3 regions of the Pantoea sp. B65 genome follow, and region 1 is predicted to be linked to each of the others. Evidence: predicted binding sites of a transcription regulator. Region 1 holds the regulator's gene; each other region holds the start of a gene.
The links. The regulator PhoB, encoded in region 1, activates phosphate uptake and scavenging genes when phosphate is short. The targets are predictions, from matches to a motif close to CTGTCATAAAACTGNCNNAT.

Region 1 (10,953 bases):
ATACCAGCATCGAGAACAGACCGAGAATAAATACCAGCGTACGATAGGAGAGCGGCAGACACTGCGCGAAGAACTCGGCGCAGGCACAGGTCAGGCCAACCGCCGTGACCATACAGGCGACGAAAATCAGCGCCGCCAGGAACAGGCTGCCCATGTTGCCAAAGGTCTGCTGCACATAGGCGTGTAAAATCGCCGCGCCATTAGCATGCTGATCGACCAGCGCACCGCTGCCGGAGCCGAGTTTAAACAGACTGAGATAAACCAGCGTCAAACCCATACCGGCAATCAGACCAGCGAGTATGGTATAGCGCGTCAGCAGCCGATTATCGCTAACGCCGCGTGAACGCGCCGCATTGACGATAACAATACCGAACACCAGCGCCCCGAGGGTATCCATGGTCAGATAACCATTCACAAAACCGCTGGAGAAAGCAGCATACTGATACGCTTCGCTGGCCGGCGTAACGCCGCCCGCCGGCCACATCAGTGCGGCCAGCCCCAGTACCGTCAGCGCGACAATTTTCAGCGGCGCCAGAATATGGCCGACGGTGTCGAGCAGCTTACCCGGATAGAGGGAGATAGCCATCACCAGCACAAAGTAGACCACGCTGTAGATAAATAGCGGCAACGGGCCTTCACCGGTAATCGGCGCGATACCGACTTCAAACGAAACCGTTGCGGTTCGTGGCGTGGCAAACAACGGCCCCACCGCCAGATAGCAGACGGTAGCCAGTAGCAGACCGGCGGCTTTGCCGATTGGCGAGCTCAGCGCGTCAATACCGCCGCCAACCCGTGCCAGCGCAATTACGGTGATCACCGGTAAACCCACCGCGGTGATCAGGAAGCCCAGAGCCGCAACCCAGACGTGTTCCCCGGACTGAATTCCCACCATCGGGGGGAAAATAATATTGCCCGCGCCGACAAACAGGGCGAAGGTCATGAAACCCAGCGCGAGGATATCTTTTGGAGCTAAACGATGTGTCATAAAGCCGAATTGCCTGTAACTGATGTTGCGTGAAAGTTGTGTTTAAACGTTGCGAATCCGACAGCACGCTAAAAATTATCAATAGTTCAGACAACTACAGAGCAATATGCTTACTGATGGCCTGACGTGCAGGTGATTTGAGCTGATTTTCTTCTGTTCACAGGGGATGAATCGACAACGGCGCTAAGTAGAACTTTTATAGCGGGTAAAGGCAATACGGGATCGAAAAAGCAGAGTGATATATCGGATAAATCATTTAAAGCAGTGCATCACTTCAGAATATAACAAAAGCGCATTACATGATTTGTATTTTTTCTGCACAGCGTGAGGTTAAATTGGTCATTAATCGGTTTTTAATGCACAAAAGGCGCGTATAAACGCGCCTGTCTGCACAACTTTACGCCAGCTACCAGAGCTTTTTCGCGATATCAACCACCAGCCGCAACTTCGCCCACTGCTGCTCTTCCGTCAGGCTGTTGCCCTCTTCGGTTGAGGCGAAACCACACTGTGGACTCAGGCAAATCTGGCTCAGATCGACAAACTTCGTCGCTTCAGTAATACGCTGCTGCACAGTTTCCGCCTGCTCCAGCTCACCGTTTTTGGTGGTGATCAGTCCCAGTACCACCTGCTGATTGCCCGGCCGGATAAAACGCAACGGCTCAAAGCCACCGGAACGTTCGTTGTCATATTCAAGGAAGAAGGCGTCGACATTCACCGTGCCAAACAGAATTTCGGCTACCGGCTCGTAGCCCCCTTCCGAGATCCAGGTGGAACGGAAGTTACCCCGGCACACATGCAGACCAATGGTTAAATCGTCCGGTTTCCCTTCAATCGCCTGATTCAGCACCCGGGCATAAATACGCGCCAGCTCCTGTGGATCTTCCCCGCGTTCGCGGATCTGACGTTTCTGATCGTCGGAACACAGATATGCCCAGACGGTATCATCCAGCTGCAGATAGCGACAGCCTGCCGCGTAAAAGGCTTTAATCGCGTCGCGATAAGTCTGCGCCAGGTCGTCAAAATAGGCATCCAGCTGTGGATAAACACTGGCATCAATCGCTTTGCGACCGCCCCGGAAATGCAACACGCTCGGGCTGGGAATGGTCATTTTCGCTACCGCGTCGCCACTGACACTCTGCAGGTAGCGGAAATCTGCCAGCATCGGATGTTCGCCGAACCCCAGCTTGCCGATCACCCGAATGCCATGGGCTTTGGTCTGGACGCCGTTAAACTGAATGCCCTGCTCAGACTCATAACGCTCAACCCCCTGCAGGCCGTCGAAAAAGTCAAAGTGCCACCATGCGCGGCGAAACTCGCCGTCGGTTACCACCGGTAAACCACAGGCGCGTTGCTGGCTGACCACATGGCGAATGGCTTCATCTTCAATCTGACGCAAGGCAGTGGCATCAATTTTTCCTGCGGCAAACTGTTCGCGCGCCTGTTTAATCGCTGCCGGACGCAGGAAACTGCCAACAATATCGGCACGGAATGGCGCGGTGGTTCTTTGCATGTTAATAAACTCCTGGCTTATGCGCGCGGCGCATAATTTACCTGTGAAATAGTTACTCTTGGTTATTCTCAGACTTCTGGATGTCTATATGTCTGAAAGCAGAGTGACATGAGCATTCTTCAGGTGCAACAGAGGATATTTCATCGGTGATGAATAAAATTCATCATGGCGGTGCGGGCGGCATCAATCCGCCCTACAGAGGGGAGCCATTGATTAACGCCTGCGCCTGATGCAGCTGCGTATCCGAAAGCGGTAAATAGCCCGCGCGCTTCACCAGCTCCTGCCCCTGCGCGGAAATGGCCTGTAGCAGAAAAGCACGGGTCAGTGGTTCCAGCGGCTTACCCGGCGCCTTATTAACGTAGATATACAGCGGACGACTGTACGGATAACTACCGTTACGAATATTTTCGGTGCTCGGACTCACCGCCGCCGCGCCATCACGCGCAATGGCCAGCGTTTTTACCCCGCTAATATGAAAACCGATACTGGCGTAACCAATACCGTTAAGCGTGGCGGCAACTGCCTGCACCACCGCCGCCGAGCCGGGATACTCACTGACATCACGGCGAAAATCACCGCCGCACAACGCCTGCTGTTTAAAAAAACCCCAGGTGCCGGAAGCGGAGTTACGGCCAAAACGTTGCAGCGCGCGCTGCTGCCACAGTGCAGATTTCAGTTGCAGATCGCCCCATTTTTCCGGCACCGTCGTCGCGCCACAGCGACGCGTCGCTGAAAACACCGCGTCCAGCTGCTGACTGTCGATCGCCGTTAGCGGATTGTCCTGATTCACCATCACCACCAGCGCATCCATCGCGACCGGTATCGCCAGCGGCGCATAGCCATACTTATCAGCAAACAACTGACGTTCTCCGGCCTGCATCGGACGGCTCATCGCCCCCAGTTGCGCGGCGCCAGCCGCCAGCGCGGTAGGTGCAGTAGAAGAACCGGCCGCCTGAATCTGCACATTAACGCCGGGATACTGACGATTAAAATTCTCGCCCCACAGCGCCATTAAATTCCCCAGCGTATCAGAGCCGACACTGGTGAGATTTCCCGCCAGCATCCCCTCTTTTGCCGTCGCCGTCGCAGACAGCAGCAGTAGCGCCATCAGAATCAGTTGTTTCATGCTTTGCGCCTGTTAATGGTCAACGCGTAGCATTCTCCGGCAATTCCGCATGAACAATCAACCGTGGCGCCAGCGTAAAACTGAAGCAGGTCTGAATATCCGGAATACTGGTAATATCCAGCCGCGAATTATGGTGGCTTAACGCATGCTTGACGATCGCCAGCCCGAGGCCACTGCCGCCGGTGGAGCGGGAGCGCGCCTTATCCACGCGATAAAAACGCTCGGTAAGACGTGGGATATGCTCAGCGGCAATACCCGGCCCGTTATCTTTTACCGCAAAGTGCGCGCCGGTTTTATCGCGTAACCAGCTGATATCAATCCGGGTGCCGGATGGCGTATGGTTCACCGCGTTATACACCAGGTTAGAGATGGCGCTGCGCAGTTGATCATCGTTGCCAAACACCTGCAGATGCGGATCGGTATGAAAATGAATTTCATGACGTCCGTTACTCAGGGTTTCCGCTTCGCGCTGTACCAGCCGTAACATCATCGGCACATCGACTTTCTCCTGCAGATCAATCGCCGGAGCTGCCTCGATACGTGACAGAGTCAGTAGCTGTTTTACCAGACTGTCCATCCGTCGCGTCTGTTCCTGCATGGTGTGCAGCGCTTTGTTACGCGAGGGACCTTCCAACACCGCATCATTCATCATCTCCAGATAGCCCTGCAGCACGGTTAGCGGCGTGCGCAGCTCATGGCTGACGTTGGCGAAAAAGTTTCGCCGCGCCCCTTCCAGCTGATGCTTCTGGGTGACGTCACGCGCCACCAGCAACCACTGACCTTCGCTGTAAGGCATTACGCGGAACTCTAAATGACGATGATTATTCAGCACCAGGGTTAACGGCCGGGCAAAGTCGCGCTGACGCAGATAACGGGAAAACTCCGGATAACGCAGCAGGTTCAGGATATTTTGGCCATTATCTTCCGGCCAGCGCAGCCCGAGGTGTTGCTGCGCCAACCCGTTACACCAGAAAATATTGCCCTCTTCGGTGGTCAGCACTACCGCATCCGGCAACGATTCGGCGCCGCTGCGAAAACGTTTGATCAGGTTACCCAGCTCGCGCCGACGACGACGGTTACGCAGTTGCATTTGATAGAGGCCATAGAACAATGGCTCCCAGCTGGCGTGACCGGCAGGCGGCGTCATGGTGCGGTCGACCCACAGCCAGTGCGACAGGCGCAGTAAATTATAGAAGTGCCAGCCGAGCACGCCGAGCACTGACACTAACAGCCACCACGGCAAATAGCCGAACAGCAGACCCAGTATCAGTGCCGGCAGACAGGCCAGCAATAGTTCCAGCAGCAATCTCTTCCAGGAGAGGCGTTCCAGCACGGTTCAGACTCCGATCAAAAACGAGCGGAGAAACGATACCCCGTTCCGCGCACCGTTTGCACCATACGATCGTGGCCGGTGACTTCCAGCGCCTTACGCAAACGGCGGATGTGAACATCGACAGTGCGATCTTCAACATAAACATTGGTACCCCAGACGTGATTCAGCAGCTGTTCACGGCTGTAGACACGCTCAGGATGCGTCATAAAGAAATGCAGTAATTTATATTCGGTCGGCCCCATATCCAGCGGGGTGGTTTCAGCCATCACCCGGTGTGATGAGGGATCGAGGCTCAGCCCCTGCATCTCGATCACTTCTTCAACCGCCATTGGCGAGATACGGCGCATCACCGCTTTAATTCGCGCGACTAACTCTTTGGGCGAAAAAGGTTTGGTGATGTAATCATCCGCGCCCACTTCCAGCCCCCGCACCCGGTCTTCTTCTTCGCCGCGCGCGGTCAGCATCATCACCGGAATATCGCGCGTCATGGCTTCACGCTTCAGGTGTTTAATAAATTGAATGCCGCTGCCGCCTGGCAGCATCCAGTCAAGAAGGATCAGATCTGGCCACGGTTCGATCAGTAAATTTATCGCACTGTCATAATCTTCCGCTTCTATCGGTTGATAGTCATTTTGCTCAAGGACGAAACACAACATCTCACGAATTGGGGCTTCATCTTCGACTACCAGAATGCGCTTAGCCATTATTGCTCCTGCTGATGTGACCGGTTTGTCACTGGGGTTCGCGGCGCCATTATGCGTCAGTTTTATGACAGTTTTATGAAAAAAGCACGCCCCGGAATCCGGTTTGTCACACTTTTGTGAAACCAGATTTGGCAATTGCTCACCCGCTTTTCGGCCACTCTGTTTATAATCGCCCTCTCAGGTTACCGTTTGTATCCTGAATCATGTGAATTGCAGTATCACCGATATGCAGGGAGTTCTATGCGCATCATCCACACCGCGGACTGGCACCTCGGCCAGTTCTTCTACACTAAAAGCCGCGCGCCGGAACATCAGGCGTTTCTCGACTGGCTGATCCTGGCCGTAGAAGAACATCAAATCGATGCGGTCATTGTCGCCGGTGATATCTTTGATACCGGCTCACCGCCGAGCTATGCGCGTGAACTGTATAACCGTTTTATTGTGCAGCTACAGCGAACCGGCTGCCAGCTGGTCGTACTGGGCGGCAATCACGATTCGGTCGCCACGCTAAATGAATCGCGCGATCTGCTGGCCTGCCTGAATACCCGTGTCATCGCGGCCGCCAGTGAACAGATTGCCGACCAGGTATTGCTGCTAAACGATCGCCAGGGCAATCCGGCGGCGTTACTCTGCGCCATTCCCTTTTTACGCCCGCGCGATATCCTGCGCAGCCAGGCCGGACAATCAGGACGCGAGAAACAGCAAAGCCTGCAGGAAGCGATTAGCGAACACTATCAGCGCTGTTATCAGCAGGCGTTGCGCCAGCGCGAGGCGCTGGCGTTACCATTACCGATTATTGCTACCGGTCACCTTACCACGGTCGGCGTCAGCAAAAGTGACGCGGTACGTGATATCTATATTGGCACGCTGGATGCTTTTCCGGCGCAGGCGTTCCCTCCCGCCGACTATATTGCGCTGGGGCATATTCACCGCGCCCAGCGCGTTGCCGACAGCGAGCATATCCGCTATAGCGGCTCGCCAATCCCGCTGAGTTTCGATGAAACCGGTAAAGCGAAAAGCGTGTTCCTGGTCGAGTTTGCTGGCCAGCAACGGGTTCGGGTGGAGCCATTGCCAATCCCGCTATTTCAGCCAATGTGCATGATTAAAGGCACGCTGGCGCAGATCGAACAGCAACTGACACAATTCACCACGGCCAGCAGCAACGTCTGGCTGGATATTGAAATTGTCACCGAAGATTACCTTAACGATATTCAGCGGCGCATCCAGCAGCTGACCGACGACCTGCCGGTCGAGGTGGTACTACTGCGCCGCAGTCGTGAGCAGCGCGACAATGTTATCGCACGTCAGAATAACGAAACCCTGAATGAACTCAGTGTCGAAGAGGTTTTCAGCCGACGGCTGGCACAGGAAGAGAGCAGCGACACGCAGCGGCAACAGCGAATACAGCAGCTGTTTGCCACCACCCTGGATGCGGTTCGCAGCGAGGAACAGCAATGAAAATTTTAACGCTGCGCTTTAAAAATCTGAATTCGCTGAAAGGCGAATGGAAAATCGACTTTACCGCCGAGCCCTTTGCCAGCAACGGTCTGTTTGCCATCACCGGCCCGACCGGCGCCGGTAAAACCACTCTGCTGGATGCCATCTGCCTGGCGCTGTATCACCAGACGTCACGCCTCGGCGGCATCAGCCAGTCGCAGAATGATTTGATTACCCGCGATACCGCCGAATGTCTGGCTGAAGTCGAATTTGAAGTGAAAGGCGTCGCCTGGCGCGCATTCTGGAGCCAGAATCGTGCGCGTGGCGCGCTGGATGGCAATCTGCAGGCGCCGCGCGTCGAGCTGGCGCGTTGCGCCGATAACAGCATTGTCGCCGATAAGGTCAACGACAAGCTGAAGATGACCGAAACCCTTACCGGCCTCGATTTTAATCGTTTTACCAAATCGATGATGCTGTCGCAGGGTCAGTTCGCCGCCTTCCTCAATGCTAAAGCCAGTGAACGGGCAGAGCTGCTGGAAGAGCTGACCGGCACCGAAATCTATGGTCGCCTCTCGGTGGAGGTATTCGAACGCCATAAAAGTACGCGTATCGCGCTGGATAATTTGCGCGCGCAGGCTTCCGGCATGGCGCTGTTGGATGAAGAGGCGCGCCAGGCACTGCAACAGCAGCTGGATCAACTGATTTCGCAGGAGCAAGTACTCACTCAGTCACTGAACGGCTTGCAGTTTCAACAGCAGTGGCTGACCCAACAACAGCGGTTACAGCAGGATTGCCAGCAGGCTCAACAGCGGCTTCAGCAGGCAGAAACGGCCTGCCATCAGGCGCAGCCGCAACTGCAACGACTGGCGCAGGCGGAACCGGCAGAGAAGCTGCGTCCGTTGTGGCAGCAGCGCAACCAGTATCAGCAGGACATTATTGTTCTGGAACAGCAAATTAACGCACTAAGCGCCGAGCAGCAGCAGGCGACGGCCCGGCGGCAAACTCTCAGCGAGCAGCAACAGCAGGCGGAAGCGTCGCGTCAGCAACTGCTGGCACAGCGTCAGCAACAGGAGACGCTGATTAATGAACAGATTATCCCGCTGGACCATCAGCTGGCCAGCCTGCAGCAGCAGTGTGAGCAGCTGAGCAAGGCACTGAGTGAACTTCAGCTGACGCAACAGCAAAAACAGCAGAGTCAGCAGCAGCAACAGCAGGAAATCAACCAGTTACGGCAGCAGCGCCAACAGCATCAGCAGTGGCGTGAACAGCATGCGCAGGTGGCGCAATGGGGCGAATCTTTACTGCTGTGGCGCGAGCGCTTTAACCACCTGCAAAAAAGCGAGCAGGTACTTACTTCGCTGCAGCAACGTGAACAGCAACAGTTACAGGCTATCGCCGGGCAAAACCAGGCGCTGGAACAGCTGGTTCAGCAGGTCACACCGTTACAGGCCCGGCAGGAGGCGGCACAGCAGCAGCTTAATCAGGCTGAACAGGCCTTCAATCTGTTACAGCAGCAACAGCCGGAAGCAGTGCTGCGCGCCGGGTTACAGCAGTTACAACAACAACGCCCGTTACGTCAGCAGTTGGCTCTGCTTTCGCCACAACTGATCCAGCTCAGTCAGCAGCAGCAGAAACAACAAACCGCACTCCAGACGCTGAGCCAGCAGCTGGAACAGGATGAACAGCAGCTGGCCGCGCTGCGCAGCGCCTTTAAAGAGAAGAAGCAGCACCATATAGATCTGAAGACCCGCTGCCAGCTGGAACAACAAATCGCTGACTTAGCGCAGTACCGTGCGGCGCTACAACCGCAACAGCCTTGCCCGTTGTGCGGCTCCTGCCAGCATCCGGCGATCGCCGAATATCAGTCGCTGGAGCTTTCCGGCAATCAGCTGCGTCTGCAACAGCTGGAAAAAGAAGTGCAGCAGCTGTTCGAGCAAGGCACCGCTAAGGGTGAACAGGTTCGCTTAACTAAACTGCAGCTGGAAAAACAGCAACAAGATCGCCAGCAGACCGACAGCGATATTGCGCAGCGGCAACAGCAGTGGCTGGAACTCTGTCAGTCGCTGGCGCGGGTAAATATGGCCGCGCTGGATGGCGAAGCCGTCGCCAGCTGGTTGCAGCGCCAGGAACAGCAGGAAGCGGCACTGCAACAGTCACTGCAGCAGCTGGAGCAGGCTACGCGGCTTTGCCAGCAGGCCAGAGACGCGCTTGGCATCCAGCAGCAGACGCTGCAAAAACAGCAGCAGTCACAGCTACTGGCCCAACAGCAACTGAGTTATGCGCAACAGCAACTGGCCGAACTGCAAAAACAGCTATCGGCGGAACGTCAGCAGGCACAGCAACAGCGCGAGGATTTGACGAAGCAACTGGCTGCCTGGCAGTTTACCGTCCCGGCCACTGAGGCGGTGGAAAGCTGGCTACAGGAGCGTCAGCAGCAGTGGCAGCGCTGGCAGCAGGGTGAGCAAGTACTTGCTGATCTCGGCCCCAAACTGGCCGCATTACACAGTCGTCAGGAGAGCAATAGCGCCGAACTGGCAGAACTGCAACAGCGGCTGGAGCGCGGCAACAGCGAGCTGGCGGCCGCCCGTCAGCGTTGCAGCGAAATGCAACAACAGCGCCAGCAGCTGTTTGGCGCACAAGTGATCGCGGAGGTACGACAGCGGCTGCAGCAGCAGGCCGTACAGGCCGAGGCGCGCTGTACAGAACAGCATCAACTGTGGCTGACGGCGCAGAGTCAGCTAAATACACTGACCGGACAGCATAAATCACTAAATAACCAACTTTCGTCGTTACAGTCGCGACTACAGGAAGCGCAGCAGCAGTTGAGCAGCGCGCTGAGCAAAAGTCCGTTTGCCGATGAGAGCGCCTTTACTCAGGCGCTGCTGGATGATGACACTGCGCACGCCCTGCGCGCGCAGCAGAAACAGCTGGAGAGCGGCCTGCAACAAGCCAGCGCATTGCAACAGCAGGCAAATAAGGCGCTGATGGCGCATCAGGCGCAGCAGCCAGACAATGTTACCGATCAACCGGAGCGGCTCACGGAACAGATCGATAGCCTGCGTCTGCAGGTGCGCGATAATGCGCAGCAGCAGGGCCAGGCACGTCAGCAGCTGTTGAGCGATCGGCAGCGACGTCAGCAGCAACAGGGGTTGTTACAACAAATTGCCGCCGGCGAACAGCAGCTGGAGGACTGGGCGTGGCTGAATGAGATGATTGGCTCCGCCACCGGCGATAAATTCCGCAAGTTTGCTCAGGGGCTGACTCTCGACCATCTGGTGTGGCTGGCCAATAACCAGCTGGGCCGCCTGCATGGTCGCTATCTGCTGCAGCGCAAATCGCAGGAAGCACTGGAGTTACAGGTGATCGACACCTGGCAGGCGGATGCCCGACGCGACACCCGCACCCTGTCCGGTGGAGAAAGCTTCCTCGTCAGTCTGGCGCTGGCGCTGGCGCTCTCCGATCTGGTCAGTGATAAAACCCGTATCGAGTCGCTGTTTCTTGATGAAGGTTTTGGCACCCTTGATGCTGAAACGCTGGATACCGCGCTGGATGCGCTGGATGCGCTGAATGCCAGCGGTAAAACCATCGGCGTTATCAGCCATGTTGAAGCGATGAAAGAGCGAATTCCGGTGCAGATTAAGGTGCGAAAAGTTAACGGACTGGGCTACAGCAAACTGGAGACGCCCGCGGCCTGAGGGCACAGGGGGCGCCGCAACGGCGCCCCTGGCGATCAGATTTTTGCCGCTTTCGCGCGCGGACCTGGCAGAATACCGCCATTACTATTAGCCGTCAGTAAGCGGTCACTGGTGACGACAGCAATATCGTGCGCGCCATCGCTAATATTATTGGCAATCTGCT
Region 2 (10,953 bases), on a different contig from region 1:
TGGCATCCTCCTGCTTCGCCACTTTGCTGGCATGGGCGAGGGTATTTTCCAGATGAAACAGCAGTGCGTTGAGGTCAACCGGCACAATCTGCGTGGTATGAATGGTTGACAGATCATCAGGTTTATCAAACCAGCGTGAGCTGAAATCCCAGCCTGAGGCCGCACCTGAGCGCAGATCGCGGTACAGTTCGGCTTTATTGCGTTCCGGCGCTTTGTTGGCGGTGGCAATATCATCCATATAAGATTCGCTGCGCGGCACATCGCGTGCATCCCAGTAGCGATTAAGCAGGGTGCCATCGTTGAGTTTTACCACGCGCATCCTGGCTTCACCGGCTTTCAGCGTATCCGCTTCCGCCATCCAGTAGCTGTACTCTTTCTGCAACTGCGGCAGATATTTGCTGTAGACCTGTTCGCCGCCATGTTTTGCCAGTAACTCGACCATCAGGCTGAAAAATGGCGGCTGCGAGCGGCTGAGGTAGTAGCTGCGGTTGCCGTTGGGGATATGGCCATATTTGTCCAGTTCATAAGCGAAGTTATCCACCATATCCTGCACGCGATCCCAGTGGCCGCTTTCGGCCAGTCCGAGCATCGTGAAGTAGCTATCCCAGTAGTAGACTTCGCGGAAACGGCCGCCGGGCACCACATACGGTTTTGGCAATGGCAGCAGAGAGTCATACTGACTGGCTTTATCCGTGGTACGCGTCAGTACTGGCCACAACCCGTTAATATGTTCACGTAAACTTTGTCCGGCCGGCGGAATATACTTTTCACCTTCGGCGGGCAGAATAAAGTTAGCGCTGACAAAATGGCGCAGGTCGAAATTACGCTGGCTCTTTTGCATCTGCCAGTCAGCGAGGATCGAGGAGGGATTATATTTCGGGACCGCATCAGCAAAAGTTTTTTGATCGGGAAAGAATTTGGCCGATTGCACGGCATGATACAGTGGCCCCAGTCGCACATCGGGAGGCTGCGGCACATTGCTTAACATGCGCTGAGTCTCTTCCGCATGGGCAGGCAGAGTCACACCAAACAGCGCGCCACTTAATATCAGTGGCACGATTAATGCCTCTTTCCATTGCTGGCTATCAGCTCGTTTCATCATCGGCAGTTCTCCTTGTCCAGACCAGACATGGTCTGTAAGTAATTGACCATTCGAAAAACTTTAGACGAGATTTAGCCGACTGGCTGTAAACAGGGTTTAAATTGTGAGGCAGCTAATGAATTTAGCCATCAGAACAGTAAAGCCCAGGGCCAGGGTGACTGGCCCTGATTATCGCTCTAGCCCGCCAGTAAAGCGCGTTTAAACGACAGCACATGCTCACGACTTGCCGCCTCTGCGGCCTGGCGATCCTGGCGCGCCAGCGCAGCAATAATCGCCTCATGCTCGGCAATCACTTCCTGCATATGGCTTTCTCGCGACAGGGTGGTGGCCCAAAAGCGCTGTGCCTGAGCATGAATCACGCTAAGAATATCAATCAGCCGACTGTTGCCGGCAATGCTGGCCAGTAAATGATGAAACTGACGATCCAGCTGCATCATATTGATACGATCGCGCTGTTCACTGGCGGCGGCAATCTGCTGATTGAGCGTACGCAGTGCCACAATGTCACTTTCGGTAACGCGCTGGCAGGCGAGGGAGATACACAACGATTCATTTGCCAGGCGTACTTCAATCAGTTCCAGCGCATCATCAATCGACAATGGCGCGACCATCACTCCTTTACGCGGGATCACCTGTAACAGCCCTTCACCGGCTAAACGATGAATCGCCTGGTTGATCGGCGTACGGCCCATCTCCAGATCGTCCATTACCTGCGCGGTATTCAGATAATCACCGGGTTTGTAGCTGAGGGTGATTAACGCCTGCTTAAAACGCAAATAAGCCAGTTCATTCAACGATAATGCGCGCGGATGACCCGTGGTTTTTTCATCCGTTTCTCTGGCGTCGTGGCTCACTTTTCTCTCCGGCGATTTGAACTGATCCACATTCTACACAAAAAGCTGGCACGAAAATCGCTTATTTAGAGTTAGTGTGAAATTTCACAGTAATTTCAAATAAGGATTTAAAGTGATGAAACTGAGCTTTAGCTTACCCTGTGCGACGGCGGATATTATCAATATCGACGTAAATCAACTGGTTATTGCCGGGTGGGCCGGCAGGGATTATCAGGCGGTACTGCACCACATCAGTGAGCTTGAGGCGATTGGCGTGCCCCGTCCTGGTGCGGTTCCGCTCTTTTATCGGGTGGCGGCCAACCAGCTGACGCAAAGTGAAAACATCGAAGTGGTGGGCAGCCAGACCTCTGGCGAAGTCGAGCCATTTATCTTTACCGCTGAAGGTGAGCTTTATGTGTCGCTGGCTTCAGATCATACCGATCGCCAGCTGGAAACCTACAGCGTAGCCCTGTCAAAGCAGGTATGCGTCAAACCGGTGGCGCGCCAGGCATGGGCAATGAAACAGGTACTCGGGCACTGGGATAGCCTGATTTTACGTTCATGGATCCGCGAGCAGGGGGAATGGACGCTTTATCAGCAGGGGACGCTGGCCAGTCTGCGTACGCCGCTGGATCTGCTGGACCGCTATATTAGCGGCGAGGCGTCAGGGGCGATGCCTGATAATGGTCTGGCAATGAGTTGCGGCACCATGGCGGCGATTGGCGGGATCCGCCCGGCCAGCGAGTTCCGTATGGAGCTGGTGGATGAAACCCTCGGCCGCAGTATTACTCATCAATACCGCAGCATTGAGCTGCCGGTTGTCGCCTGAGGAGTCGCCAATGAAAACCGTCACTCTTCAGCAAGCCAGTGAACAACTGGCCGCAGGTATCTGTCAGCCGGGTGAATTACTGGAACCGGCATTAAGTGCGATCGACGCCGCCGACGGCGAAGGTGCCCGCACTTTTACCCGAGTGTATCACGCCAGCGCCCGTCAGCAGGCGCTGGCTGCCGCCAGCCGTCGTGCACGGCAGCAGGCGCTCGGCCCGCTCGATGGCATCCCGGTAGCGATTAAAGATCTGTTTGACGTTGCTGGCGAGGCGACGACCGGCGGTTCAACCGTACTGGCGACGGCAGACGCCGCCACGGCGAATGCGGCGGTGGTGGATCGTCTGCTGCAGGCGGGCGCGGTGATAGTTGGCAAAACCAATATGACCGAGTTTGCCTACTCGGGTCTTGGTATCAATCCGCATTACGGCACCCCAGCCAATGCCTTCGATCGCCCCAGCCGCCGTATTCCCGGCGGCTCCTCTTCCGGCGCCGCGGTGGCCTTGACGGATGGTATGTGTCTGGGATCGATTGGCAGCGATACCGGCGGCTCGGTACGTATCCCGGCGGCGCTGTGCGGTTTGACCGGTTTTAAACCGACGGCGCGGCGCATTAATGCCGCCGGTATGCAGCCATTATCTCCGTCGCTGGACTCGATTGGCGTACTGGCGCATGACGTCAGCAGTTGCCTGCTGCTGGACGCGGTGATCGCCGACCAGCCGTTGCAGCCAGTGGCGCAGGATTTAGCCGCTGCGCGTTTCGCCGTGCCGCAAACCCTGGTGCTGGATGGCCTCGATCAGGCGGTAGCCAGCGCATTTTATCAGGCGATTGAGCGGCTGCAATCGCAGGGCGCCCGCGTTGATAGCCTGCCGCTTACCGAATTTGCCGGGCTGGCAGCGATCAATGCGCGCGGCGGGTTTACCGCGCTGGAGTCGTGGCAGTGGCATCAGTCGTTGATTGCCAGCCAGGCGGAAAACTATGACCCGCGGGTACTGTCCCGTATCCGCCGCGGCGCCGAACTCACCGCCTCCGACCGTATCGCCCTTGAACAGCAGCGTGCCGACTGGCAGCAGCGCGTCAGCGCCCGGCTGACTGGCTATCACGCGTTATTAATGCCGACGGTGCCCACCATTGCGCCGACTATCGCTGAACTTGAAGCGGACGAAGAACACTATTTCCGCGTGAACGGCGCCATGCTGCGTAACCCGGCGATCATCAATTTCCTTGATGGTTGCGCCATTTCCCTACCTTGTCAGCTGGCGGGCAGCGCGCCCGTTGGGCTGATGATTTCCGCCTTAGCGATGCAGGACAATCAACTGATTGGCTGGGCGCTAAGTATCGAGCAGGCCCTGAAGCGGGCATAACGTGTTATTTACCGGACACCTTGCAGGAGAAAATCGATGAATAGTTCCACCCAGGGAATGCTGTTGGTTGCGACCGACGTTAACCCGGCTGATGAAGCCGATTTTAACCAATGGTACGACCGTGAGCATGTGGCAGAGCGCGTGGCGATCGACGGTTTCTTAAGCGGTACGCGCTATCAGGCACTTGACGACAGTCGTAAATATCTCGGCTTGTATAAAACCACTGCGCTGGCCGATTTTACCCGCCCGGCTTACCATGCCGCCTTTACCCGTCAGACGGCGTGGTCGGTGAGTAATCTGCATAAAATGGTCGACCCGATGCGTCGGGTATGCGCTATCGAGGCGCAAGTGGGATTGGGCAGCGGCAGCCATCTGGCCATTCTGACGCTGACGGCGCATCACTCTGCCGCCACGGTGCGCCATCTGGGAGAACGCCTGTTTGCCGAAGCGGGGTTTATCTGCTCCAGCATGCTGGTTCCCGACACGGAGCTCAGTACGCCGCTACCGAAAGAGGCGCGTGAAAATCGCCAGTTGTTACCGATGATGCTGATTGAGAGCAGCAGTCTGGACGCCAGTCAGCGTCTGGCCGCATTCGCCAGTCAGTCACTTGATGCCCGCGCCAGTTTTTATGCCCTGAGCTGGCAGTTAACCCGCCAGGAGATGCCATCATGACGCTGTTAAATACTGATAATCCGCGGCAGCAAGCGCAAAATACGCAGCATAATCCACCGAAAACCGGTCGTCTGGCGGCAGCCAGCTCTATCGGTACCGCGCTCGAATGGTATGATTTTACCGTTTATAACATTATGGCGGCGCTGATTTTTAACCACGTTTTTTTCCCGTCGTTTGATCCGCTGGTGGGGACCATCCTGGCATTTTCGACCTACGCGGTTGGCTATGTGTCGCGCCCGATTGGCGGCATGTTGTTTGGACATTTGGGCGATGTGCTTGGTCGTCGTTTTGTGCTTGTCACCACGCTGGTGATTATGGGGGTCACCACCGCTCTGATGGGGCTGCTGCCAGGTTACGCCAGTTGGGGCATCTGGAGCCCGGTGTTGCTGGTGACGTTGCGCTTTATGCAGGGGATCGCCCTTGGCGGTGAGTGGGCGGGCGCCGTGCTACTGTCCATGGAGCACGGTAAACCGAATCAGCGCGGGCGTAACGCTTCGTTTGCTCAGGTCGGGCCTTCCTGTGGCACTTTGCTGGGAACCGGTCTGATCACCCTGATTACGCTGCTGATGACGGCCGAACAATTTCAGCTGTGGGGCTGGCGTATTCCTTTTCTGCTCAGTCTGCTGCTGGTGGTCTTTGGGCTCTGGCTACGCAGCGGCGTGGGGGAAACGCCGGCGTTCCTTAAACTGGAGAAAAGTAAAAAAACCACCCATACGCCGCTGAAGGAAGTATTCACGCAACATCCGCGCGCACTGCTGATTGCCGGTGGTTCGCGCATCGGTTCCGATGTGTTGTATGCGCTGGTGGTGGTATTTACCCTGACCTATGTCACTACGGTGCTGAATCTGCCGCGTCCGCTGGCGCTGCTGGCCACTATGTTGGGCGCCGTGGGGAATGCGCTTACCGTACCCATGTTTGGCGCGCTGTCGGACCGCATTGGCCGGCGTCCGGTGTATATGACCGGCGCACTGCTGGCGATGATCTGGGCGTTTGCCTTCTTTGCCCTGCTCGATAGCGCTCAGCCGTGGTTAATCTGCCTTGGGGTGATCGGGGGATTACTGATCCACGCCATGATGTACGGGCCGCAGGCGGCGTTTGTTACGGAACAGTTCCCGACCCATGTCCGCTACGCCGGTTCATCACTGGCCTATACCCTGGCGGGAATTATTGGCGGTGGTTTCGCGCCGCTGATTATTACCAGCCTGTATAAAGAGCTGGGGAGTACGCTGTGGGTTTCGCTGTATGTGGTACTGGCGCTGCTGATTACCTTTTTCGCCCTGTGGAAAGCCAAAGAGACCGCACATAAACCTCTGTAACTCAGCGGTCAGTGATGACACTGCCATCTGAATGACACAGCCATGACACAAAAATGTCATGGTTGTGTCGCAGACTGACTCCCTGAAATATTTGGCAAAGTTTTTTCACGGAGATACGACTTAATGCAAAAGACCACCCTGTTCACCCTGTCACTGATCGCCACGCTGTTTTCCGCCCACGGTTATGCTGATATCGCCGCTTACAGCCGTGCTGCGCAGGGCGACCTCACTCAGCCCGGCGGCGCGCGTCGTCTGACAGAAGATCAAACCGCAGCATTAAAAGCGTCGCTAACCAACACTACCGCGAAAAACGTCATTCTGCTGATTGGCGATGGCATGGGTGACTCCGAAATTACTGCCGCGCGTAATTATGCTGAAGGCGCGGGCGGCTTCTTTAAGGGGATTGATGCGCTGCCGCTCACCGGTCAGTACACCCATTACGCCCTGGATAAAAAAACCCACAAACCTGATTACGTAACCGATTCCGCTGCTTCGGCAACCGCCTGGAGCACCGGGGTGAAATCTTATAACGGCGCCATTGGGGTTGATGTTAACGGCAAAGATCACCCGACGATTCTGGAAATAGCCAAAGCGGCAGGAAAGGGGACCGGCAACGTCTCCACCGCCGAGCTGGAAGATGCGACCCCGGCGGCGCAGATTGCGCATGTCACTTCCCGTAAATGCTACGGCCCGGAAAAAACCAGTGAACTCTGCGCGACCAATGCGCTGGAGAAAGGCGGCAAAGGCTCGATCGCTGAACAGCTGCTGAATGCCCGTGCCGACGTTACGCTCGGCGGTGGCGGTAAAACCTTCAGCGAAACGGCGAAAGCCGGAGAATGGCAGGGGAAGACCTTGCAAGAACAGGCTAAGCTGCGTGGCTGGCAACTGGTGAGCGATCTTGACGCGCTGAATGGCATCACTGAAGTCAGTCAGGATAAGCCGCTGCTGGGGCTGTTTGCTGACGGCAATATGCCGGTGCGCTGGAAGGGGCCGAAAGCCAGCTATCACGGCAATCTGGATGGCAAGCCGATCAGTTGCGAAGTCAATGCTGAGCGTCCGGCTGGCACGCCAACGCTGGCCCAGATGACGGATAAAGCTATCGCGTTATTAAGTAAAAATCAGAACGGTTTCTTCCTGCAGGTGGAAGGCGCCTCAATTGATAAACAGGATCATGCCGCTAACCCGTGCGGGCAGATTGGCGAGACTGTCGATCTGGATGAAGCAGTACAGAAGGCACTGGAGTTTGCGCGTAAAGATGGCAACACTCTGGTGATTGTCACTGCTGACCATGCGCATTCCAGCCAGATTATCGCCAATGACAGCAAGGCGCCGGGGCTGACGCAGACGCTGAACACCAAAGAGGGTGGCCTGATGACCATCAGCTACGGTAACTCAGAAGAGGAGTCGCAGGGGCATACGGGTACGCAGTTGCGTATCGCTGCTTATGGTCCGCATGCGGCTAATGTGGTTGGCCTGACCGACCAGACCGATCTGTTCTATACCATGCGCGCGGCGATGGGGATTAAGTAATCCGTAGGTTGCCTGATGCCAGCAGCAGCGATATCGCTCTGGGTGAGATTCATATGTTCGCGCAGTTCTGCCAGATGGATATTTAGCAGAATCTCAGCGCTGGCTTTGCGCGCTGGCGACCACTTCCGACTGTTTAATAAAAAAGCCCGAACCTGAGTTCGGGCTCTGATGCAGAAAATGGCGGTGAGGGAGGGGTTCGAACCCTCGATACGTTGCCGTATACACACTTTCCAGGCGTGCTCCTTCAGCCACTCGGACACCTCACCATATTATTGCCGGCAACTCGCTTGTCGACGGGCGCTAATGTAGGGATTTCCACGTATCGCGTCAATATTCTTTCATCATCTTCTCATGCGAACAGACAGTTTTGCAGCATTTTGCTGCGAAACCCAGCGAATGGCGCAAAAAATGAATTGATCGCATTGGCCATCCGCATTTTCGACCGCAGAAAATCGCTCCCTGATAAATTTTCACTTGCCAGCACGCCGGTTTTCCCCGAGCCTTGAGAAAAAAACAGGAGCCAAAATGGACATTATTTTTTATCACCCAACGTTTGACGCTACCACCTGGATCAACGGGTTACAGCAGCGTCTGCCGCAGGCAACCGTGCGTAAATGGTTGCCCGGCGATAATTCCCCTGCTGACTACGCATTAGTCCGTACTCCGCCGCTGGCGATGTTGCAGGGGCGCAGCGCGCTGAAAGGGGTATTTGCCCTTGGCGCCGGAGTTGATGACATTCTTTCGCAACTTAAACAGCATCCTGAAATGCTGCCGCCCGGCGTGCCGCTGTTCCGCCTCGAAGATACGGGGATGGGCCGGCAGATGCAGGAGTATGCGGTCTATACCGTGCTCGGCTGGTTCCGGCGCTTTGATGACTATAATCTGCAAAAGCAGCAGGCACTGTGGCAGTGGCTGGAAAATTATCATCGTGACCACTTTACTGTCGGCATTCTCGGCGCAGGAGTGCTGGGTAGCAGCGTCGCGCAAAGTCTGAAGGTCTGGGGCTTCCCGATTCGCTGCTGGAGCCGCTCTGCCAAACAGATCGAGGGGGTTACCAGCTACCACGGAGCCGATCAACTCAGTGATTTCCTCCACGGTACCCAGGTATTAATTAACCTGCTGCCAAATACCCCGCAAACCGTGGGCATTATCAATCGCCAGCTGTTGAGTCAGCTTAACCACGGCGCCTTTGTCCTGAACCTCGCCCGTGGCGCGCATTTGGTGGAGGAGGATCTGCTGGCGGCACTGGATGCCGGGGAGATCAAAGCCGCCGCTCTGGATGTTTTTGCTACCGAGCCGCTGGCGGAGCAGAGCCCCTTCTGGTCACATCCGCGTGTCACAATCACGCCGCACAATGCGGCGGTGACCTTACCGGATGAAGCGATGGACTATATTGCTAAGTCGATTTTACAGCGCGAAGCGGGCGCGATGCCGGAAGGACAGGTCGATATCACGCGCGGTTACTAATCACCGAACGGGCAGGGGATGCTATCCTTGCCTTATTCGGTCAGGAGAAAATTATCATGTACCCGGTTGATCTTCACATGCACACCGTTGCCAGCACCCACGCCTACAGCACCCTGCACGATTACGTGGTGCAAGCTAAAACCAGCAATATCAAACTGTTCGCCATTACTGACCACGGCCCCGATATGGCCGATGCGCCGCATGCCTGGCATTTTATTAATATGCGTATCTGGCCGCGGGTGGTGGATGGCATCGGTATTTTGCGCGGCATTGAAGCCAATATTAAAAATACCCGCGGTGATATCGACTGTACCGGTCCGATGCTGGATGCGGTCGACCTGGTGGTTGCCGGTTTTCATGAACCGGTATTTCCACCGCAGGATAAAGCCACCCATACCGAGGCGATGATTGCCGCGATGGCCAATGGCGATGTGCATATTATCTCGCACCCCGGTAATCCCAAGTTCCCGGTTGATATTCCGGCGATTGCCGCCGCCGCCGCAAAATATGATGTGGCGCTGGAACTGAATAACTCCTCATTTACTACCTCGCGGGCAGGCAGTGAACCTAACTGTCGCGCGATTGCCGCGGCGGTGCGTGATGCCGGTGGCCGTCTTGCGTTGGGGTCTGACTCCCACACCGCGTTCACCCTCGGTAATTTTGAGCACTGCCTGCGCATTATGCAGGAAGTGGATTTTCCGCAAGATCGGGTGTTAAATGTCACGCCGCGCCGTCTGCTGGATTTTCTGGAGATGCGTGGACGCGCGCGAATAGAAGAATTTGCTAACTTGTGACGTTGTCACACTTAACCTCTGAATGGATTGATATTAATGAATGAGTTTTCCATCATCTGCCGTATTCTCGGCTCGCTGTTTAACCGGCAGCCGCAGGATCCGTTGCTGGTGCCGCTATTTACCATGCTACGTGAAGGCAAGCTGCAGCAGCACTGGCCGCTGGAGCAGGATGAGTTATTAACCCGTCTGCAGCAGAACAGCGATCCGCAAGCGCTGGCGGCGGATTACAACGCGCTGTTTGTCGGCAGTGACTGCAAGGTGCCGCCGTATGGCTCGCAGTGGGAAAACGGTCCGCAGGAAGTTGCGGTCCGCGCCTTTTTACAGCAGCGCGGTATGCCGTTAAGTGACGGCCCGGCTGACCATTTCGGGGCTTTGTTGCTGGCGGCGTCCTGGCTGGAAGATCAGTCCGAAGAGGATGAGATTGAGGCGCAAATTGCGTTGTTTGATGACTACCTGATGCCCTGGTGCGGCCAGTTTCTTGGCAAAGTAGAAGCTCATGCCGGCACGGCTTTTTACCGTACGCTGGCGGCCATCAGCCGTGAAGCCGTACAGGCAATGCGTGATGAGTTAGCCGAAGAATAAAATCAGGGCGACATTATGTCGCCCTGAACACCGTTTAATCACCCAGCTTAATCGGTTTCTTAACAAACATACCGTAGCTGATGGCGCCCAGCATCAGCAGCGCCGCCCCCAACAGGAACACGTTGGTAAACTTGCCGGTCATATCAAGAATAATGCCGGTTACAATCGGCGCCATCGCCGCGCCGAGGAAACCACCAAAGTTCTGAATTGCCCCCAGTGACGCCACCTGCTCTTTTGGCGCGATATCCGTTGCCAGCGTCCAGATCGCCCCTTGCGGCATCTGCGAGCAGAAGTAGCCCAGCGACAGCAGCGTAATCGCCAGTGGCGTACTGCTGACAAATGGAATCGGCGCGACAAAGCAGGCTGCCAGCGCCGCACCCATTACGATCGGGATTTTACGTGCGCCAATCGCTTTCATGCCGCGACGGACCAGACGATCGGAGAGCATACCGCCCACCAGCACCCCGA
Region 3 (10,953 bases), on a different contig from region 1:
GCGCAGCGGTACGCTCCGGGTTTAACAAACGGTAATTCAGATGGATAGAGGTGCAGTCGAGCGCACGCGTTAATTCCTGCCAGTTATCCTGCCACTCATCAAGCAGCAGACCGCGAGGCAGCTCGGGAGCCGCCAGCTGCGCCGCCGCTAATGCCTGATACGAGAATGATGACAGCAACGGCGCCGTTTGGCCGCGCCACAGTTCACGTGCCGCCAGCGCTACCGCCGTGCCGGTTTGCTGATCCAGCCCGCTGGTTGGCTTAATCTCAATATTCGCCATCATATGATGTTGCTGGCAGCGTGCCGCGACGTCGCTCAGCAACGGCAGCGGTTCATGCTGGAACTCACGGCTAAACCAGCCGCCGGCATCCAGCTGCTGCAGTTTTTCCCACGGCTGTTCGCCGGCAATCCCCCAGCCATTACTGGTACGGTCGAGGGTATCGTCATGCAGCAGAAACGGCTGCGCATCCTGCGACAGTTTGACATCAAACTCGATCATTTTATGGCCATATCTCGCCCCGACATCAATCGCCGCCAGGGTATTTTCCGGTGCCAGCTTACCGCCGCCGCGATGGGCGACAATCGCCGGATAGGGCCAGGCTTTATTTATCATTCCAGACGCATTCCTGTAATCGAATCAAAAAAGTGTAGCGCGCTGGCGGGCAGATGCAGCCATAAACTGCTGCCGACTGGCGGCCGTTCCACATGCGGCAGGCGCACTACTACACTGTTACCGCCCCATGTGCCATGGGCCAGATTATCCGCGCCCAGCATCTCCAGCGTCTCCACCACCAGCGGGATACCGCCCGCTTCGCGCCCGGATAGCTGAATATGCTCCGGACGCACGCCCAGGGTCAACGGGCGATTCGCCCATTTCGTTTTGGCCTGCGCAAGTGGCAACGTAAAGCCCGGTGACAGCGTAAAACCGGTACCGTGACTATTGACGCTGCCTTCCAGCAGGTTCATTGACGGCGCACCAATAAAACTGGCGACAAACCGTGTAGCCGGACGTTCATAGACTTCAACCGGGGTTCCCAGTTGCTCAACGATCCCTTTGTTCATCACCATCACCCGCTGCGCCAAAGTCATCGCCTCAACCTGATCGTGGGTAACATACAAACTGGTGGTATTCAGCCGGCGATGCAGCAGTTGCAATTCAAGACGCATCTGCACGCGCAGACGCGCATCAAGGTTGGAGAGCGGCTCATCAAATAAAAACACCGCCGGTTCGCGCACAATCGCCCGCCCCATCGCTACACGCTGGCGCTGGCCGCCGGACAGCTCACGCGGGCGGCGTTGCAACAGCGCATCCAGCTCCAGACTGCGCGCGGCTTCCAGCACCCGCTGGCGAATCTGCTCTTTACCCATACCACGAATTTTCAGGCCCCAGGCTATATTCTCTTCCACACTCATATGCGGATAAAGCGCATAGTTCTGGAACACCATCGCGATACCGCGATCTTTCGGCTCCAGATCGGTCACGCGCTGGGTATCAATCCAGATATCGCCGCTGGTTACGCGCTCCAGCCCGGCAACCATACGCAATAGCGTCGATTTTCCGCAGCCGGACGGGCCGACCATCACCATAAATTCGCCGTCGTTAATCGTAACATTGAGCGGCTGAATGACCATGTTTTTGCCGTCGTAGGATTTGGTCACCGCCTGAAGTTTTACACCTGCCATCTGCTATTTCTCACTCTCAACCAGCCCACGCACAAAGGCGCGCTGCATTACCATTACCACCACCACCGGTGGGATTAACGTCATTAACATTGCGGCCATCACCAGATTCCACTGGGTGGATCCATCACCGCTGGAGATCATGGTGCGAATACCCGCTACTGCGGTGCCCATGCTGGTATCACTGGTAATCAAAATCGGCCAGAGATACTGATTCCAGCCGTAGATAAAGGTGATGACAAACAGCGCCGCCAGATTGGTTTTCGATAGCGGCAGCACGATATCCCAGAAGAAGCGCATCGGGCTGGCGCCATCAATGCGTGCCGCCTCCAGCAACTCATCCGGTAACGACATAAAGAACTGACGGAACAGAAAGGTGGCGGTCGCCGAAGCCATCAGCGGTAGCGTCAGGCCGGTGTAACTGTCCAGCATATGCAGATTAGCGATCACCTCCACCGTCGGGAAAATACGCACTTCGACCGGCAGCATCAGGGTGATAAAAATCATCCAGAAAAAGAAGTTGCGCAGGGGGAAACGGAACCATACCAGCGCAAAGGCCGACAGCATGGAGACGCTGATTTTTCCTGCGGTGATCGCCAGCGACATAATCGTGCTGTTCAGCAACAACACGCCGATCGGCGCGCTGTTGCTGCTGACGCCGTTATGCCAGAGGATGCTGAGGTTGTGCCACAAATGGCCGCCGGGGATCAGCGTCATGGGGACCTGATAGATCTCAACGTTATCCAGCGTGGCGGCGACAAAGGCGACATACAGTGGAAACAGAATGGTGAGAATGCCAAGGATCAGCATGGTATGACTGAAAAAGGTCAGCCCGGGGCGGTTTTCGATCATTGGTAACGCACCTTACGCTCGACATAACGGAACTGGATCACCGTCAGCACAATCACCAGCAGCATCAGTACCACCGACTGGGCGGCCGATGAGGAGAGATCCAGGCCGGTAAAGCCTTCGCGATAAATTTTGTAAATCAGGGTAGTCGTGGACTGCACCGGGCCACCGGCGGTTGCGGCATCAATCACCGGGAAAGTATCAAAAAAGGCATAGACCAGATTCACCACCAGCAGGAAGAAACTCACCGGGGCGATCAGCGGCAGCGCCAGATAGAAGAAACGGCGCACCGGCCCGGCGCCATCGATCGCCGCGGCTTCAACCAGCGAACGTGGGATCGACTGCAGGGCGGCAAAGAAGAATAAGAAGTTGTAGCTTACCTGCTGCCAGACCGAAGCCAGCACCACCAGAAACATCGCCTGACCACTATTCTGCGCATGGTTCCAGTTGTAACCGAGCAGGGCAAGCATATGGGTGATCAGACCAAGGCCGGGGTTAAACAGAAACATCCACAGCACCGCGGCAATCGCCGGAGCCACCGCGTAAGGCAGCAGTAACAGGGTCTGGTAAAAACCTTTCAGGCGCAGCACATAATCGACCAGTGCGGCGAAAAACAGTGAGATCAACAGGCCACAGCCGGTGACCAGCCCGCTGAAGATCAGCGTGGTCCAGAATGAGGCCAGATAGTATTCATCGTTAAACAGCTGCGTGAAGTTTGCCAGACCGACAAAACGGCTGGATAACCCAAAGGGATCGACGCTCTGCACCGAGTACCACAGCGCTTCTCCGGCGGGCCAGAGAAAAAAGATGGCGGTGATCAGCAGCTGCGGAAAGACCAACAGATAGGGGAGCCAGCTGGTGCGAAAACCGGGACGAACAGAGGACATAGTTTAGCTCGGCGTTGAAGGGAATTTCAGGCGGCATCTCTGCCGCCTCCGTAGGGGACGCCGTTAAGCGCCCCGCGCGGTTGGTTTTATTTAACCTGTTGCTCAAAGCGGCGCAGCAGCTGGTTGCCACGCTCAACGGCGTTATCCAGCGCTGCCTGCGGCGTTTTCTTACCGGTCCAGACGCCTTCCAGTTCTTCATCCACCACGGTACGAATCTGCGGCATATTGCCTAAACGCATCCCTTTGGTATAAGGCAATGGCGGCTTATTCAGCATCTGGCGCGTAGCGATATCCGACCCCGGGTTTTGATCATAGAAACCGGATTTGCGCGTCAGCTCATAGGCTGCAGTGGTAATCGGCAGATAACCGGTTTTCTGATGCCATTCCGCGGCAATTTCCGGCTGGGCGAGGAACTGCATAAATTCCGCTACGCCTTTGTAGGTATTGGCATCTTTACCTTTCATCACCCACAGGCTGGCGCCGCCGATAATGGCGTTTTGCGGTGCGTTTGGTACGGTCGCGTCGTAAGGCATCATGCCAACGCCGTAGTTAAATTTGGCGTAGTGGCGAATATCGGCCAGTGAGCCGGAAGAGGCGGTGGTAATCGCACAGTCACCGTTATAGAACTTCTCGGTGGACTCATCTTTGCGGCCAAAGTAGGTGAAATCACCTTTCTTGTTCATATCGGCCAGTAGCTGGATATGGCGTACCTGGATCGGTTTATTAAACTCCAGTACCGCATCCGTCCCGCTAAAGCCGTTATTCCGCGTGGCAACCGGCAGAGCATGCCAGGCGCTAAAGTTTTCAATCTGGATCCAGCCCTGCCAGCCGCTGGCATAGCCACACTGCATCCCGGCGGCACGCAGTTTGGCGCTGTAGTCGGCCAGATCCTGCCAGGTTTTCGGTGGCTGTTCCGGATCCAGCCCGGCTTTTTTAAACGCGTCTTTGTTGTAGTACAGCACCGGGGTCGAGCTGTTAAACGGCTGGGAAATCAGATGGCCGGTTTTTGCGTCGCTGTAGTAACCGGAAACTGTCGGCACAAACTGTGATTCATCAAAAGCGATGCCGGCATCCTTAAACACGTCATACACCGGCTTAATGGCTTTCGATGCCATCATGGTCGCGGTGCCCACTTCATATACCTGTAAAATGGCAGGCGCCGTGCCGGTACGCACTGCCGCGATCCCTGCGGCCAGACTCTGGTCGTATTTGCCTTTATAAACCGGGACAATTTTGTAATCAGGATGAGCCTGGTTAAAACGCTGGGCCAGAGAATCAACCTCTTTGCCTAACTCGCCGTCCATGGAGTGCCAGAATGGGATGTCGGTTGCAGCCACTGCATGGCCGGTAAGCGCGAACCCCAGCACAATGCTCAGTGCGGTATGACGAAATGTGGTAAATGACATATCAGCTTCCCATGACATGATTGTTACGCGCGATTTCACGCATTTTATGTTCGGGAAGTAACATGACATGCAAAAATGACAGTGAGATAAACGTCTTATGACGGCAGTGTGACAGAGAAGTGACGCTAAGATGGGTTACAGGGGCAGCACGCTCGCCGCCCCTGCGCATCGCCAGGGGCGACATTTATGCCGCCCGTTGTAGAGATTAACCGCCGAGATAAGCGCTTCTGACCGCCTCATTCGCCAGCAACGCATCACCAGTATCTTCCAGCACCACATGGCCGTTTTCCAGCACATAGCCACGGTCGGCCAGCTTCAGCGCCTGGTTGGCGTTCTGCTCGACCAGGAAGATGGTCATCCCTTCGGCACGCAGCTGCTCAATGGTATCGAAGATCTGCTGGATAATAATCGGCGCCAGACCGAGCGATGGCTCATCCAGCAGCAGCAGACGCGGCTGGCTCATTAGCGCGCGGCCAATCGCCAGCATCTGCTGTTCACCACCGGACATGGTACCGGCGCGCTGCACGCGACGCTCCAGCAGACGCGGAAACAGCTCATAAACCCGCTGGATACGCTGCTGATACTGCTGCCGCTCGGCGAAGAATCCGCCCATTGCCAGATTCTCTTCCACCGTCATCCGTGAGAACACGCGGCGCCCTTCCGGTACGATAGCGATCGCTTCACGCATAATACGTGCCGTTTGCCAGTCGGTAATATCCTTACCATCAAAGCTGATGCTGCCGCTGGAAGCACGTGGCTCGCCGCACAGAGTGCCGAGCAGCGTGGTTTTCCCCGCCCCGTTGGCGCCAATCAGGGTCACAATTTCCCCCTGACTGATATGCAGACTGACATCATGCAACGCCTGAATTTTGCCATAATGGGCACTGACGTTGCTTAACGTTAATATCGGGTTCGCCATCTTACGCCTCACCTAAATATGCGCGGATAACATCCGGGTTATTGCGGATCTCTTCCGGTGTGCCATTCGCCAGCGGCGTTCCCTGATTGACTACATAAATGCGGTCGGAAATTCCCATTACCAGCTTCATATCGTGTTCAATTAACAGTACCGAGACTTTGTGCTCGCCACGCAACTCGGCAATCAGCTCATCCAGTTCGTGCGTTTCACGTGGGTTCAGCCCGGCCGCCGGTTCATCCAGCATCAGGATCTCCGGCTGCGTGACCATGCAGCGGGCAATTTCCAGCCGACGCTGCTGGCCATAGGCAAGGTTACCCGCCGAACGGTTAGCCAGCTCCAGCAGACCAACGCGTCGCAGCCAGCTGGCCGCGCGCTCCAGCGCCTCATTTTCGCTTTTACGAAATGCCGGCGTTTTCAGCAGGCCGGAAAACACACCGCTTTTCAGATGCTGATGCTGCGCTACTAACAGATTTTCAATCACCGTCATTTCACGGAACAGGCGCACGTGCTGGAAGGTACGCACGATACCCATGCGGGCAATTTTCTGCCCTGGCAAACCTTCAAGGTGCTGATCGCGCAGCTTAATGCTGCCGCCGGTCGGGCGGTAGAACCCCGTCAGGCAGTTAAACACCGTGGTTTTACCCGCACCGTTCGGGCCAATCAGCGAAACGATCTCTTGCGGATGCAGTTCCAGCTTTACATTGTTGACGGCCAGCAGGCCGCCAAAGCGCATCATCAGGCCATCTACGGCTAACAAAGGCTGACTCATGCCTGCTCTCCTTTGCCATCATGCTTTAACTTCAACTGCGGACGCTGCATTGGCAATAATCCCTGCGGACGCCAGATCATCATCAGCACCATCAAACCACCCAGCACTAACATGCTGTATTCGTTGAGGTCTCGCATCATTTCACGTGATACCACCAGCAGTATCGCCGCCAGAATCACCGCAAACTGTGAACCCATGCCACCCAGTACCACAATCGCCAGCACAAACGCTGACTCGGCGAAGGTGAAAGATTCCGGGCTGACAAACCCCTGGCGCGCGGCAAACAGCGTACCGGCAAAACCAGCAAAGGCGGCACTGATGGTAAAGGCGGTCAGCTTGATGCGACGCGGGCTTAACCCCAGCGAACGACAGGCAATCTCATCTTCACGCAGCGCTTCCCACGCACGTCCCAGCGGCATACGCAGCAGGCGATTAATCACAAACAGCGTCAGCAGCACCAGCAGTATCGCCACCATATACAGGAAGATGATGCGGTCGCCCGGGTCGTACTCAAGGCCAAAGAAATTATGGAAAGTATCCCAGCCGCCATCGCGCACGCTGCGGTTAAATTCGAGACCAAAGAAAGTCGGTTTCGGGATCTGACTGATACCATTTGGCCCGCCGGTAAGTTCGGTATTATTCAGCAGCAGGATACGCACAATTTCACCGAAGCCGAGGGTGACAATCGCCAGATAGTCACCGCGCAGACGCAATACCGGGAAACCGAGCAGCAGGCCAAACAGCGCCGATACCAGCCCCGCCAGCGGCAGACACTGCCAGAAACCAAGGCCGTAGTAGTGGTTCAGTAACGCAAAAGTATAGGCGCCAATAGCGTAGAAACCACCATAGCCCAGTACCAGCAGGCCGGATAAACCCACCACCACGTTCAGACCGAGACCCAACATCACGTAGATCAGCGTCAGCGTGGCGATATCCACCGTGCCGCGCGATACCACAAATGGCCAGACAATCGCGGCGACAATCAGCACCAGCGCCAGCAGCTTCTGCTTTGGCGTAGAACCGTCAAAGCTCGGCAGCACAAAAGACGGACCGGAGATTTTCTTCAGGCCGCTCTGGAACGCCGGGCGCAGTAACTGGAATAAAAACACCACCGCACACCCGACGGCAATCCAGTTCCAGCGCACGCTGCCGGCGTTATTCACTACCAGATGGGTGCCGTCGAGGTTCAGGCGCATCCCCATAAAAAAGGCAGCCAGAATCAGCAGCATCAACGCCGAGACAATGGCGTTGACCAGATTAAGCTGTTTCATACTTTCTCAACCTCCGGACGGCCCAGGATACCGGTTGGCATCACCAGCAGCACCACAATCAGCAGCGCGAAGGAAACCACATCTTTATATTCGGTACTGAGGTAAGCGGAAGTCAGCGCTTCAGCGATACCCAGAATCAGCCCCCCCACCATCGCGCCAGGGATACTGCCAATGCCGCCCAGTACCGCAGCGGTAAATGCTTTCATCCCGGCCATAAAACCGATATAGGGGTTAATCACACCATAGAACTGACCCAGCAACACGCCAGCCACGGCCGCCATCGCCGCGCCAATCACAAAGGTCAGCGAGATCACCCGGTCAGTGTTAATCCCCAGCAGGCTGGCCATTTTCAGATCTTCAGCACAGGCACGACAGGCGCGGCCCATGCGGGAATAGCGAATAAATACCGTGAGTGCCAGCATCGCGAGGAAAGTAACCGACCAAATCACCAGTTGCATGGTGGAGATGGTGGCGGCAAAGCCGTTGCTCTCACCCAGCGTCCACTGGCCGGTAATCAGGCTTGGCAGCGCCAGATCGCGCGAGCCTTGCGTCAGGCTGACGTAGTTTTGCAAAAATATCGACATCCCGATGGCGGAGATCAACGCGATCAGACGCTTGGAGGAACGCACCGGCTTATAGGCCACACGTTCAATACTCCAGCCATAGGCGCTGGCGATCACAATCGCCATAATGAAACCGGCGCCAATCAGGATCCAGCCGACATCAATCCCCATCATCATCAGCGCCGCGATGACAATAAAAGAGACGTAACTGCCGATCATATACACTTCGCCGTGAGCAAAGTTAATCATGCCAATAATGCCGTAAACCATGGTGTAACCAATGGCAATCAGCGCATAGGTGCTGCCCAACGTCACGCCGTTGAACATTTGCTGCAGGAAGTAAAGAAACTGCTCGGACATACCTTATTACCTTACAAATCCGCTCCATAGCGGAAGGTACAAAAACGCCTGTATAGCATGATAAGCGGGAGCCATTAATGGCTCCCGGGAATGCCGTAGGGGCGGCATTAATGCCGCCCGCGGTCAGACGCCTGGCTTACTTCACCGCAGTGGAAGTGCCGTCTGCATGCCACTTGAATACACCAAACTCAAAGCCTTTCAGGTCGCCCTTCGCATCCCAGCTCAGGTCGCCCATTACCGTTGCTACCGGCTGGCCTTCCTTCAGGTTTTTCACGATAGCGGCCGGATCCTGGCTTTTGCTACGTTCCATCGCGGTAGTCAGTGACTGCAGCGCGGCATAGGTAGTCCAGACAAACGGGCCAGTTGAATCCAGTTTCTTCGCTTTCAGCGCATCCACGATAGGTTTGTTGGCCGGAACCTGGTCATAGCGTTTTGGCAAGGTTACGTACATGCCTTCAGAAGCCGCACCGGCGATATTAGACAGCGAAGAGTTGCCCACGCCCTCTGGTCCCATAAACTGGGTTTTCAGGCCAGCAGCACGTGCCTGACGCAGAATCTGCCCCATTTCCGGGTAGTAGCCGCCGAAGTAAACAAAATCGACATTCTCTTTCTTCAGACGGGCCACCAGGGTGGAGAAGTCTTTATCACCGGCGGTGACACCTTCAAACATCACCACATTGCCGCCAGATTTTTTCAGGCTGTCCTGTACCGAGCGCGCCAGGCCTTCGCCGTACTGCTGCTTATCATGCACCACGGCAATACGCTGTGGTTTGATTTCGCTGAGGATATATTTGGCTGCGGTTGGCCCCTGATCGGAATCGAGACCAGTGGTACGCATCACCAGTTTGTAACCACGGGTGGTCAGGTCCGGCGCCGTCGCCGCCGGGGTGATCATCACCACGCCTTCATCTTCATAGATATCAGAAGCCGGTTGGGTAGATGAGGAGCACAGGTGACCGATAACATAACGGATGCCATCGTTAATCACTTTGTTAGCCACCGCGACCGCTTGTTTCGGGTCACAGGCATCGTCGTATTCCACGCCGACCAGTTTGTCACCGTTTACGCCGCCTTTGGCATTGATGTCAGCGATGGCTTGTTTGGCACCGGTGAATTCCATATCGCCATACTGCGCTACCGGGCCGGACATCGCCCCCACAATGGCCACTTTAATATCTTTTGCCATTGCGGCATGGCTCATAGCCAGTGCAACGCAACCTGCCAGAAACGCGCTACCTTTACTGATTTTCATCCGCACTTCCCCATCTGTTTTGTTTGTTGTGTGATTGCTGGTTATTTTTGCCTGGTTTTGTTTAAAAACTCTTTTGGTAATAAAGAGTTAGCAGACAAACCGGCTTTTTCTAGTAATAAGGCTTTATTTTTCAGGTTATTAAACAGGAATTTTCTTCTGTAAATCAACTGACATATGCAGAAATTCGCCTGTCCGACAGCACAATTACCTGGCACTATTGATGGCATTATAGCCACAAATCCAGCGAGTTGTGCTGTCAATATAGTCGTAAGCTGACTTTTTGCTCCGGGAATGGCGCACATCAAAAACAGATCGCGTCGTTTTGGCTCAGGAAAAGTTACACGTCCCCTGAGACACAAATTCGCTACAATATGCCTTTACTACGCAACAGGTGGGATAAATGAAACTGACCATCATACGGCTGCAACAATTCAGCGCCCAGGATCGTCTGGATCTGGGCAAAGTGTGGCCGGGAAAAGATATCGCCGCGCTGGAGCGTGGGCTGGATGAACAGCATCAACTGTTTGCTGCGCGTTTTAACGATCGGCTGCTGGGCGCACTGCGACTGGAGATCAGCGGCACCAGGGGTAAGCTTTATGATTTGCAGGTGCGGGAAGTAACGCGCCGCCGTGGCGTCGGCCAGTATTTACTTGAAGAGACCCTGGCGCAAAATCCGGCAATTAGCCACTGGTGGATTGCGCAGGATGGCGATCAGCCGCCAGCGGTGATTGCCGCCTTTATGCAGATCTGTGGTTTTCGCCGTCAGTCAGATGGCTGGATCGCGGGTGGGTTTTAAAACAGTAAGGGCGGCATAAATGCCGCCCTTACGCTGTCGCGCCTGCAGATTAGGCTTCGATCGCCATGCGTAATTTCTTCATGGCGTTCTTTTCCAGCTGACGAACGCGCTCGGCGGAAACCCCGTACTGATCGGCCAGTTCCTGCAAAGTGGTTTTATTGTCGTCATCCAGCCAGCGTGCACGGATAATATGCTGGCTAC

Region 2: a site for PhoB is predicted at 6,155-6,174, ahead of phoA (alkaline phosphatase). Genes of this name have one in related genera too.
Region 3: a site for PhoB is predicted at 4,918-4,937, ahead of ugpB (sn-glycerol-3-phosphate ABC transporter substrate-binding protein UgpB). Genes of this name have one in related genera too.

The regions. Positions count from the first base shown of each region.
Region 1 covers NZ_JAHXPU010000017.1:214,448-225,400, reverse strand. Annotated here, with positions in the region: gene brnQ (branched-chain amino acid transport system II carrier protein) at 1-985, opposite strand, end outside; gene JWF83_RS07975 (cobalamin-independent methionine synthase II family protein) at 1,392-2,495, opposite strand; gene JWF83_RS07970 (PstS family phosphate ABC transporter substrate-binding protein) at 2,689-3,621, opposite strand; gene phoR (phosphate regulon sensor histidine kinase PhoR) at 3,641-4,954, opposite strand; gene phoB (phosphate response regulator transcription factor PhoB) at 4,969-5,658, opposite strand; gene sbcD (exonuclease subunit SbcD) at 5,899-7,116, shown strand; gene JWF83_RS07950 (SbcC/MukB-like Walker B domain-containing protein) at 7,113-10,790, shown strand; gene JWF83_RS07945 (DUF799 domain-containing protein) at 10,826-10,953, opposite strand, start outside.
Region 2 covers NZ_JAHXPU010000036.1:351,620-362,572, reverse strand. Annotated here, with positions in the region: gene treA (alpha,alpha-trehalase TreA) at 1-1,102, opposite strand, end outside; gene JWF83_RS15865 (GntR family transcriptional regulator) at 1,279-1,956, opposite strand; gene JWF83_RS15860 (DUF2848 domain-containing protein) at 2,072-2,764, shown strand; gene JWF83_RS15855 (amidase) at 2,775-4,124, shown strand; gene JWF83_RS15850 (hypothetical protein) at 4,161-4,796, shown strand; gene JWF83_RS15845 (MFS transporter) at 4,793-6,112, shown strand; gene phoA (alkaline phosphatase) at 6,236-7,642, shown strand; tRNA gene JWF83_RS15835 (tRNA-Ser) at 7,821-7,908, opposite strand; gene ghrA (glyoxylate/hydroxypyruvate reductase GhrA) at 8,168-9,109, shown strand; gene JWF83_RS15825 (phosphatase) at 9,166-9,903, shown strand; gene JWF83_RS15820 (molecular chaperone) at 9,940-10,485, shown strand; gene JWF83_RS15815 (MFS transporter) at 10,520-10,953, opposite strand, start outside.
Region 3 covers NZ_JAHXPU010000015.1:367,916-378,868, reverse strand. Annotated here, with positions in the region: gene ugpQ (glycerophosphodiester phosphodiesterase) at 1-610, opposite strand, end outside; gene JWF83_RS04605 (sn-glycerol-3-phosphate import ATP-binding protein UgpC) at 610-1,683, opposite strand; gene ugpE (sn-glycerol-3-phosphate ABC transporter permease UgpE) at 1,687-2,532, opposite strand; gene ugpA (sn-glycerol-3-phosphate ABC transporter permease UgpA) at 2,529-3,416, opposite strand; gene ugpB (sn-glycerol-3-phosphate ABC transporter substrate-binding protein UgpB) at 3,503-4,822, opposite strand; gene livF (high-affinity branched-chain amino acid ABC transporter ATP-binding protein LivF) at 5,028-5,741, opposite strand; gene livG (high-affinity branched-chain amino acid ABC transporter ATP-binding protein LivG) at 5,743-6,510, opposite strand; gene JWF83_RS04575 (high-affinity branched-chain amino acid ABC transporter permease LivM) at 6,507-7,781, opposite strand; gene livH (high-affinity branched-chain amino acid ABC transporter permease LivH) at 7,778-8,704, opposite strand; gene JWF83_RS04565 (branched-chain amino acid ABC transporter substrate-binding protein) at 8,841-9,956, opposite strand; gene panM (aspartate 1-decarboxylase autocleavage activator PanM) at 10,357-10,752, shown strand; gene rpoH (RNA polymerase sigma factor RpoH) at 10,802-10,953, opposite strand, start outside.